One region of the Neobacillus sp. genome, then DNA from elsewhere that is predicted to be linked to it. Evidence: riboswitches for the same ligand, from Rfam matches in the RefSeq annotation. Region 1 holds a riboswitch; the other holds the start of a gene.

The links. A riboswitch is a leader RNA that binds a small molecule or an ion and turns the genes downstream of it on or off. The one in region 1 is predicted to bind lysine.
Region 2: another riboswitch for lysine. It lies ahead of RTR43_RS08395 (aspartate kinase); the one in region 1 lies ahead of RTR43_RS21140 (amino acid permease).

What each region holds. Positions count from the first base shown of each region.
Region 1 covers NZ_DALZYO010000042.1:38,298-43,240, reverse strand. The annotation lists gene RTR43_RS21155 (nitroreductase family protein) at 1-165, opposite strand, end outside; gene RTR43_RS21150 (winged helix-turn-helix transcriptional regulator) at 305-649, shown strand; gene RTR43_RS21145 (YitT family protein) at 707-1,519, opposite strand; lysine riboswitch at 1,704-1,895, shown strand; gene RTR43_RS21140 (amino acid permease) at 1,996-3,477, shown strand; gene RTR43_RS21135 (hypothetical protein) at 3,742-4,023, opposite strand; gene RTR43_RS21130 (SHOCT-like domain-containing protein) at 4,016-4,399, opposite strand; gene RTR43_RS21125 (DUF2089 domain-containing protein) at 4,400-4,771, opposite strand.
Region 2 covers NZ_DALZYO010000011.1:71,045-75,987, reverse strand. The annotation lists gene uvrC (excinuclease ABC subunit UvrC) at 96-1,868, shown strand; lysine riboswitch at 1,939-2,116, shown strand; gene RTR43_RS08395 (aspartate kinase) at 2,234-3,451, shown strand; gene RTR43_RS08390 (YslB family protein) at 3,514-3,966, opposite strand; gene RTR43_RS08385 (succinate dehydrogenase cytochrome b558 subunit) at 4,505-4,943, shown strand, end outside.

The DNA.
Region 1 (4,943 bases):
AATAAAGCGCCAAGGCTGGAGATTGCTAGATGATGGAGCTTTTGTTGCTTCTTTAAGAATTTCTTTAATTTCATCTTGTGAAATTTTAAAAGTTGAATCATATTTTCTGACGGAGTGACGTTCATTAATCACTTCAGATAAACTTTTAGATAATACCGTTTGCATGATTGTTGCCTCCTAGGATTTATCAACTTACTAAAAGTAAGTACATGGCCATCTTACTATTAGTAAGTCCATTTGGTCAAGTATTTTGGGTATGTTATTATTAGAATAGAAAAGAATAGTTTAAAAGAGGTATTTGCATATGACCGACAATTGTTTATCTAAAAATAAAAGAGAAATACAACAAATATGCACCAATTTTCACAGTGCCATCGAATTTATCGGTAAGAGATGGATGGGAGCTGTTATTTATTCTCTGCTTGATGGTCCGAAACGATACCATGAAATCGTTTCCTCTATTCCGGGAATTTCAGATCGGCTATTAACAGAACGTTTGCGTGACTTAGAAAGTGAGGGGTTGATTGTCAAAAATATTTTGAATACTTGTCCTAAAATAGTCGTATATGAATTAACTCCTGTTGGTAAAGAACTAAAAGAAGTTATCCATGTCTTGATGGAATGGGTTAAGAACAGGAAAAATTCATAAGCTAGACAACAATTTGAAAAAGGCCTGCACTTTTTATTTGTGCAAGCCTTTTTGTTATTATGGGCTCGGCCTATGAAACAGACCCATAACCTCAATTGTTTCTGTAATATTCACGAATGCAGTTGGATCCACTTCAGAAATAAGGTTTTTGACTTCATTCAATTCATACCTAGAAATTACCGTAATTAAAACATTTCGTTTATCATTTGAATAGCCACCAACACCATCCATAATCGTCAGGCCCCGATACAAGTTGGTCAGTAAATGTTCTCTCATTTCTTGCCCATATTCTGTAATAATCATGAGAGTTAACTTTGCATGATCGGTATAAATGGCATCCACCACTTTACCGGTGACATAGATAGATACCAATGTATTCAGTGCAGTATCCCAATTAAACAAAAATCCACTGATGACGATGACAACGGCATTCATCCCTGAGAGCAATACACCAATTGGAAAATCCTTTTTTCTTGCAACAATCATTCCAATTATATCGAATCCTCCAGTGGATCCTGAACAACGAAACACAATTCCTACACCAAGCCCTGTTAAAGCCCCGCCAAATATGGAGGAAAGAATTGTATCCTTAGCGATTGGAAATACTGGAACTATATATAGCCCCAATGAAATGATTAGCACCGAAAAGATGGAATTCATGACGAACTTTTTCCCTAGCATCTTATACCCCAAAATTAATAAAGGAAAGTTCAACAGGAAGTTGGCCAAGCCTGTATTAACGGGGGTAATCATTCCTAAAATCATAGAAATTCCGCTCATACCGCTGCTTAACACCTCGTGAGGAATTAAGAAAAGGTTAAATGACATCACAATAATAAGAGAACCTGTAATCATTCCCACTAGCTGCATAATGTTCCCTCCAATACCAGCACTATTTTATTTAATAAATCATAACGATTCTCACATTCAATGTAAAATGATAGTTTTTTCACAATAGTATTTAAAAAGCTGGCAATTTTTCTATTGACAAATTCAAATTAATATTTATACTTTAGTAATATATTAAAATTCATATGATAAATCCTCATCAAACCGATGAGGTAGAGGTCGCAGTTTTTATTAGTACATCGGACGAGATGCAAGAGACATCCCTGACTCCGTTGGAAAGGAAAAGCTGCCGAAGTGTGATTTTCATCTCATGATAATCATGCTGGGGCTGTCTCCGAATAGGAACAGAACTGTCACGTATGACCCTACCAGTCTTACGTGTTGAGCTATCTTTCGGAAGGTATGATGCGGGGTATTTACAATGCCATCGATTCTACTTCGATGGCATTTTTTATTCCAAATAACTCCTTCCAAATTAATAAAAAGGAGTCATGACAATGCAAACAGCTAGAGCACTTAAAGATGATGTTAATACTAAAGTCCATACACCTACAGAAGATACAAATCAATTAAGACGTAGCTTGAAATCACGTCACTTAACGATGATTTCTCTGGGCGGAACTATTGGTACTGGTCTATTTCTTGCAAGTGGTGGAGCTATTCATTCTGCAGGTCCCGGGGGCGCTATTCTTTCATATCTAATTATTGGTGTAATGGTTTACTTTTTAATGCAAAGCTTAGCAGAAATGGGTGCGTACATGCCGGTTGCTGGAAGCTTTAGCACGTATGCAACCAAATTTATTGATCCTGCCCTCGGCTTTGCACTTGGTTGGAATTATTGGTATAACTGGGCCATTACGATTGCTGCTGAACTCTCAGCGGTGACAATGATTATGAAATTTTGGTTTCCTCATACACCCTCCATTCTATGGAGTGCAGTCTTTTTAGTTATTATGTTCCTATTAAATTATTTGTCAGTCAAAGGGTTTGGGGAAGCGGAATATTGGTTCTCCTTAATTAAAGTAGTTACTGTAATTATCTTTATCGTAACCGGAACATTGATGATTTTTGGAATTATGGGTGACCACTTTATTGGCTTTAAAAACTTCACAATCGGTGATGCCCCTTTCCATGGCGGCTTTATGTCGATGCTGGGCATCTTTATGGCTGCGGGCTTCTCCTTCCAAGGAACTGAACTTTTAGGGGTTGCCGCCGGGGAAACAGAAGATCCTGCAAAAGCCATTCCTCGTGCAGTGAAACAAGTATTCTGGAGAATTTTATTATTCTATGTATTAGCTATTCTTGTTATTGGACTGCTCATCCCTTATACGAATGGAAATTTAGCCAATGGAGATGTTACAGTCTCACCATTTACTCTTGTTTTTCAAAAAGCAGGGATTGCCTTTGCTGCTTCGGTTATGAATGCCGTTATTTTAACTGCGGTATTATCAGCGGGTAATTCCGGAATGTATGCTTCAACACGGATGCTTTGGGATTTGGCACGCGAAGGAAAAGCACCAAAATTTCTTGGTAAATTAAATAAAAATCGTGTACCAGTAAATGCACTAATTGCAACCACTTTGGTAGGGTCACTAGCCTTTCTTGCTTCATTTTTTGGAGACGGTACGGTATACGTTTGGTTATTAAATGCTTCAGGTATGTCTGGCTTTATCGCTTGGCTCGGAATCGCGATTTGTCACTATCGCTTCCGTAAAGCCTTTGTTGCTCAAGGTAAGGATATGAGCCTGTTACCGTTTAAAGCAAAGTTATTCCCATTCGGGCCAATCTTCGCTTTTGTTGTTTGTGGATTTGTTGTTTTAGGTCAAAACTATTCGGCCTTTATTGGTAACCATATTGACTGGAATGGTGTTCTTGTATCCTATATCGGACTGCCATTATTCCTTATTTTATGGCTTGGATATAAATTCACTAAGAAAACAAAGATAATCCGATTACAAGATTGTGATTTGAATAATTAACACAAGAAAAGCGCAAGGCGCCAGCCTATCGGCGTATGGACTGGAGCGCTTCGACTGAGATAAAGGAAACACGGTGAGCGGAGCGAACCGATGTTGACTTATCGTAGGGAGAAGAGCGAAGTACACTAGCCGATGGTGCCTGGAGCTGGACATTTCTCGAAGTCCAATGTTATAAATTCTTATATTAGAACAAAAGCACGCAACCATTTGCGTGCTTTTGCTTTAAGTAAAAAAAAGCATTATATCTGAATCGGAAATAATACTTCATAACTTAACAGTGACTTCTGTACCGTCCTTTAATTTTGTCTCAACCAATAGCAAACCTTTATTTTCTAATAGTGCCCGAAGCAATGGTTTTAGGTCTTTTCTATCAATTTGGGGTAATACAAATTTTTTCCCTTCTTTTTCAATGGCCGTATTAATAAATTTAATTAACCTTTTCGAAGAAATAACACTGCCAAAAATATTTAAAACTGGATAGGGAATAGGAACGGTAAACTTTTTATCTTTTAGTTTCACATGGACTTTGAGCATAAGTTTATTCAATCACCACAAATACTTTATCTCCATTTGCCGAGGTAATATCGACAATATGTCCATCTACTTCATTTTCAATAGCCTCAATTAACAAGTCGACATTAATGTCCTTAACATACTTTTCCGCTTCAGGAATTCTTTCAGCGATACTCGTTCCCACTTTTAATACAGCCTTAATTAATTTTATCGGTAAATTCACATTTACATTGTCGCCTTGTTCCGAGGTAACACGGATTTTCAACATTTTATTTAAGTAGGAGGTTTCCTTCTTAAGTGGAATCGGTTGATCTTTCCCCTGCAATACATTGATTAATTCTGTCGCTTTTTCCTTATCCAGCTTGCCTTCTTCAACCATTGTTAACACTCTTGAAATTTCTTCTTTCATTTAAGATTCCCCCTCTTTTAATAATTGAATGGCTTCTTCAGCGGTAATTTCACCTTTTTCCAGCATCAAAACGATTTTTTTCTTATCGATTTCTATCTTCTTGCTCGTTGTGTAACCAAGCGAAGAAATAATGTCGTCCAATTTCCCCCGAACAGTTGGGTAAGAAATTCCTAATTCCTTTTCAACCTCCTTAATATTTCCACGGCATTTGAGGAAAATTTCAATAAAGTGAAGCTGTTCCTGGGCAAGTGATGCAAGTTTTGTTAATTGAAATTTATTTTCCACTACCGTATGACATTGAGCACACTCTAGCTTGGTAATGGTTAATTGTTTGCTGCAAACTGGGCAATTCGTAATAAGTGGATAAGACATATTTCTCTCCTTTCCTTCTTTAACCATATCATACATTACATTGATTAAAAATTAAAGTATTTAATTAAATTTATTTATAAAAAATAAAAATAAAATAAATTTTATTCATTTGTAAATTAATTTTATTAAAACAATTAATATAGAACCTGAATAGACAAAAAAACAGACTCAA
Region 2 (4,943 bases), on a different contig from region 1:
AATATAATTTTTAGAACAAAACCTCCCACTTTCCTTTCTAAGCAGTTTGCTTTAAAATTTTAAAAGATAGATAAAGACGGATAGGAGTGGGCGGAGTGAATGAAACCATCAAACAAAAATTAACACTGCTGCCTGATCAGCCTGGCTGCTACTTAATGAAGGATCGTCAAGGGACAATCATTTATGTGGGGAAAGCAAAGGTATTAAAGAACCGTGTTCGATCTTATTTTACCGGGTCGCACGATGGAAAGACCTTAAGGCTCGTCAACGAAATCGAAGACTTTGAATATATCGTGACTTCTACGAATATTGAAGCACTTTTACTTGAATTAAACCTAATCAAAAAATATGATCCAAAATACAATATCATGCTGAAGGATGACAAAAGCTACCCGTTTATCAAATTGACTGCTGAAAGACATCCAAAGCTTATTATCACGAGAAAAGTAAAAAAGGATAAAGGCAAATACTTTGGCCCCTACCCGAACGTCGGAGCGGCTAACGAAACAAAAAAGCTTCTTGACCGGATTTATCCGTTACGTAAATGCTCGACCCTTCCCGACCGCGTCTGCTTGTATTACCATTTAGGACAGTGCCTAGCACCATGTGTGAATGAAGTGGCCGAAGTGCAGTATAAGCAAATGACGGACGAGATTACTCGATTTTTAAATGGCGGGTATAAGGAGATAAAAAAAGAGCTTTCGGAAAAAATGACAGCGGCAGCTGAGGAGTTAGATTTCGAGCGGGCAAAGGAATACCGTGATAAAATCACTCATATTGAAACCATTATGGAAAAACAAAAAATCACAATGACCGACTTTACCGACCGCGATGTATTTGGATACGCTGTCGACAAAGGCTGGATGTGTGTCCAAGTCTTTTTTGTCCGCCAAGGAAAGCTGATAGAGCGAGATGTTTCCATGTTTCCAATTTACAATGAACCAGAGGAAGAGATCTTGACATTCCTCGGCCAATTTTATCAAAAGACAAATCACTTCAAGCCGAAGGAAATTCTCATTCAGGACGAAGTAGATTTGAACATGGCCGAACAATTGCTTGAAGTAAAAGTGATGCAGCCGCAGCGGGGGCAAAAAAAGGATCTCGTCAAAATGGCAATCAAAAATGCCAAAATAGCTTTATATGAAAAGTTTTCATTAATTGAAAAAGATGAGGATAGAACAATCAAGGCGGTAGAAACCCTTGGTGAGCTTTTAGGGATTTATACCCCACACAGGATTGAGTCATTTGATAACTCCAACATTCAAGGAACCGACCCTGTATCGGCGATGGTTGTTTTTATTGATGGCAAGGCAAACAAGCGGGAATACCGCAAATATAAAATCAAATCTGTTAAAGGCCCTGATGATTATGAATCAATGCGGGAAGTAACGAGAAGAAGATATTCCAGAGCTTTAAAGGAAAATCTGGCACTTCCGGATTTAATTATCATAGATGGTGGAAAAGGGCATGTGGAAGCAGTCAGGGATGTGTTGGAAAATGAACTTGGACTAGATATTCCGCTTTCGGGACTTGTGAAGGATGAAAAACACCGAACATCACAGCTCCTTTACGGCAATCCGTTGGAAATTGTCCCGCTAGCAAGGAACAGCCAGGAATTTTATTTACTGCAAAGGATTCAAGATGAGGTTCACCGCTTTGCGATTACCTTCCACCGTCAAATCCGTGGGAAAAGTGTCTTTCAATCGTTACTCGATAATATCCCTGGTATTGGGGAAAAGCGGAAAAAGCAATTGTTAAAGGAATTTGGCTCTGTTAAGAAAATGAAGGAAGCAACGTTTGAAGAATTTCGAGCCCTCGGAATTCCAACTAATGTCGCAGAAGAATTAGTCAATAAACTTCGTTCATAATATTGTCAGAAAAAAAAGAACATGCTATAATGAGTGAAAATTTAATTTACTATCACTTTTTACGTATTAAAGTGAAGGTAGAGGTGCGAGCTTCAAGAGTAGTGGTTCTGAGAGGGATGAGCTTCTGAGAAGAATCATGAAAGGGAAAGTTCGCCGAAGTAAAGAAGGTCTCATTTCTTTCTTTGCTGGTCTTGCATTGAATAAATGCCGGATTGTCAAGACGATTGTCTTGGAGAGCTATCTTACATTGTGTGTACGAGAATTTATTTCTTCGTGTTCTTAAAGCAATGAGAGGCCCTTCTCATTGCTTTTTTGCATTTATGGGGAAAATTAAGAGTAACATTTGAAAGAAGGAGAAAAAAACTATGGGGCTTATCGTACAAAAATTCGGGGGAACCTCCGTCGGCAGTGTAGAAAGAATTTTGAATGTGGCAGCATGTGTAAAAGAGGAGACGGAGAAAGGCAATAACGTCGTTGTCGTCGTTTCGGCAATGGGAAAATCGACGGATCAGCTGGTCGGCCTGGCAAAGGAAATTTCCTCACAGCCAAGCAAGCGGGAAATGGATATGCTCCTTTCGACAGGGGAACAGGTGACTATCGCACTATTGTCGATGGCCTTAAATCAACAAGGCCTTGATGCTGTTTCTTATACTGGCTGGCAGGCAGGAATCGTAACAGAACCCATCCATGGAAACGCCCGAATCACAAAAATCAACACAGAGGCCCTTAAAAGTCAGCTATCAAATGGTAAGATTGTCATTGTTGCGGGTTTCCAAGGAATAACAGAAGACGGTGAAATTACCACACTTGGCCGCGGCGGATCTGATACAACAGCGGTGGCCTTAGCAGCAGCACTGAAAGCTGATAAATGCGATATTTATACGGATGTGACCGGGGTGTTTACAACAGATCCAAGGTATGTCAAAGAGGCGCGCAAGTTATTATCTGTGTCCTACGATGAAATGCTCGAACTCGCCAATTTAGGTGCCGGTGTGCTCCATCCAAGAGCAGTGGAGTTTGCCAAAAACTATCAAGTCAGGCTCGAGGTGCGTTCAAGTATGGAAAAAATCGCAGGTACAGTCATAGAGGGGGAAGCAACTATGGAACAAAACCTAGTAGTACGCGGAGTGGCATTTGAAGATGAAATAACGAAGGTTACCGTATTAGGATTAACCAATTCCTTAACAAGTTTATCAACAATTTTTACCACGCTCGCGCAAAATCAAATAAACGTTGATATTATCATACAAAGTACAACAGAAGCAGGAACAGCCAATTTATCGTTCTCGATTCATACAGATAACTGGCTAGAAGCATTAAATGTTCTTGAAAATAATAAACCAGTGCTGGGTTACGAACAGCTGGACGCAGAAAATAAATTAGCAAAGGTGTCAATTGTTGGTTCAGGTATGATTTCCAACCCTGGAGTAGCCGCAAAAATGTTTGAAGTGTTGGCAAGTAATAACATTCAAATTAAAATGGTCAGCACATCAGAAATTAAAGTATCTGTTGTTATTGAAGAAAAAAATATGCTTAAAGCAGTAGAAGCACTGCACAAGGCATTTGAGCTTGGGGATAATTAGAAAAGGGTGTCAAGGCACCGTCCGTTTGGACGGTGCCTGACACCCTAAAAGGATAACCGTAATTAGATTTGGTCCTTGCTGTCCCATTTGACGGTGAACTGGACTTTGTTGGATTTTTTTACTGGATGCTCGAAGGTTTCTGCAATGACTTCTTTTTGAAGTTCGATTTGCTGGGCCAGGAAGCCAGCTTCAAGCTGGAAAAAGTGCTCAGCTTTTGACTTTACCCGGGACACAATCAAAGGACTTGTTAGTTCAAATTCAATTTCACTTTTCGTTTCTTTTTTTATTTCAAGCTGTCCCCAAGATGCATTAGCGAAAAATTCAATGACTTTATCATAATCGGTTAAAGGAAATTTCCGGGCGAGGCGTTTTCCAGCCCAATATAAAATTTCGGGAGAATCTTTCCCTAAAATCTCTGGCAAAAGGATTTCCCTGATTAATTCATATCCGAATATGGATATGGTTCTTGGCTCCCCAGTATTCAAAGTTTGATCAACGTCTGTACTTTCTTTCACAAGATTCCCCTCTTTCTATCATTCTATTATATACAAATTAAGTTGAGTTTCAGTACATTTCCCCAGAAAAAACAATTGATAATGTATTTTTAATTATTTTGCAATACTATATCTTTTTTACCATCATAATTATCTTATCCTTTTAAGGAAAATTATTTTACCGTAAGATATTGGTAATTAAAATGTAAGAATCATGTTGATTAACAGAAAAATCCAGTTAAAGGAAAGAGGGGAGTTCCCTCCTATTACAATATCAATATATTTTAAAAATTTTATTAATTACCAAAGAATTGTGTATCCGTTTTCTTGACGCTCTATGATGATGGGAGTAAAATGGACATGTCACATTATTGTCACAGTGGTGCTAGGATATAAATTCTTTCAAGGGGAATAATGAAAACTTGCCAATTGCTAGTTCGAATTAGGTTCATAAGGCATTGTTGAATTATCAATTCAGAATTTATGAATAGTAAATTCTGATAAGTTAAAAGGGGAAGAAACTTAACACCATTTTTTAAAAACTAAGGGGGGTAAAATTATGGCGGGTAATCGAGAGTTTTTTAACCGGAGATTGCATTCGTTGCTAGGGGTTATTCCTATTGGGGTATTTCTGACGCAGCACCTTGTAGTCAACCATTTTGTCACAGGAGGACCAGATTCCTTTGAAAAGGCTGCGGCTTTTATGGGAAATCTTCCATTCCGGATTGTCCTTGAAACTGTAATTATTTATTTACCAATGCTTTTTCATGCAATTTATGGACTTTATATTGTCTTTACCGCTAAAAGCAATGTCAAAAATTTTGGTTTTTTCAGGAACTGGTTGTACTTGATTCAGAGGATAACAGGCGTCATCACGCTTATTTTTATAGCTTGGCACGTATGGCAGACGCGTGTAGCTGATGCACTAGGCACGGCAGATGTTTCTTATGAAATGATGCATAATATTCTTTCATCACCAGTCATGTTCGTTTTCTATC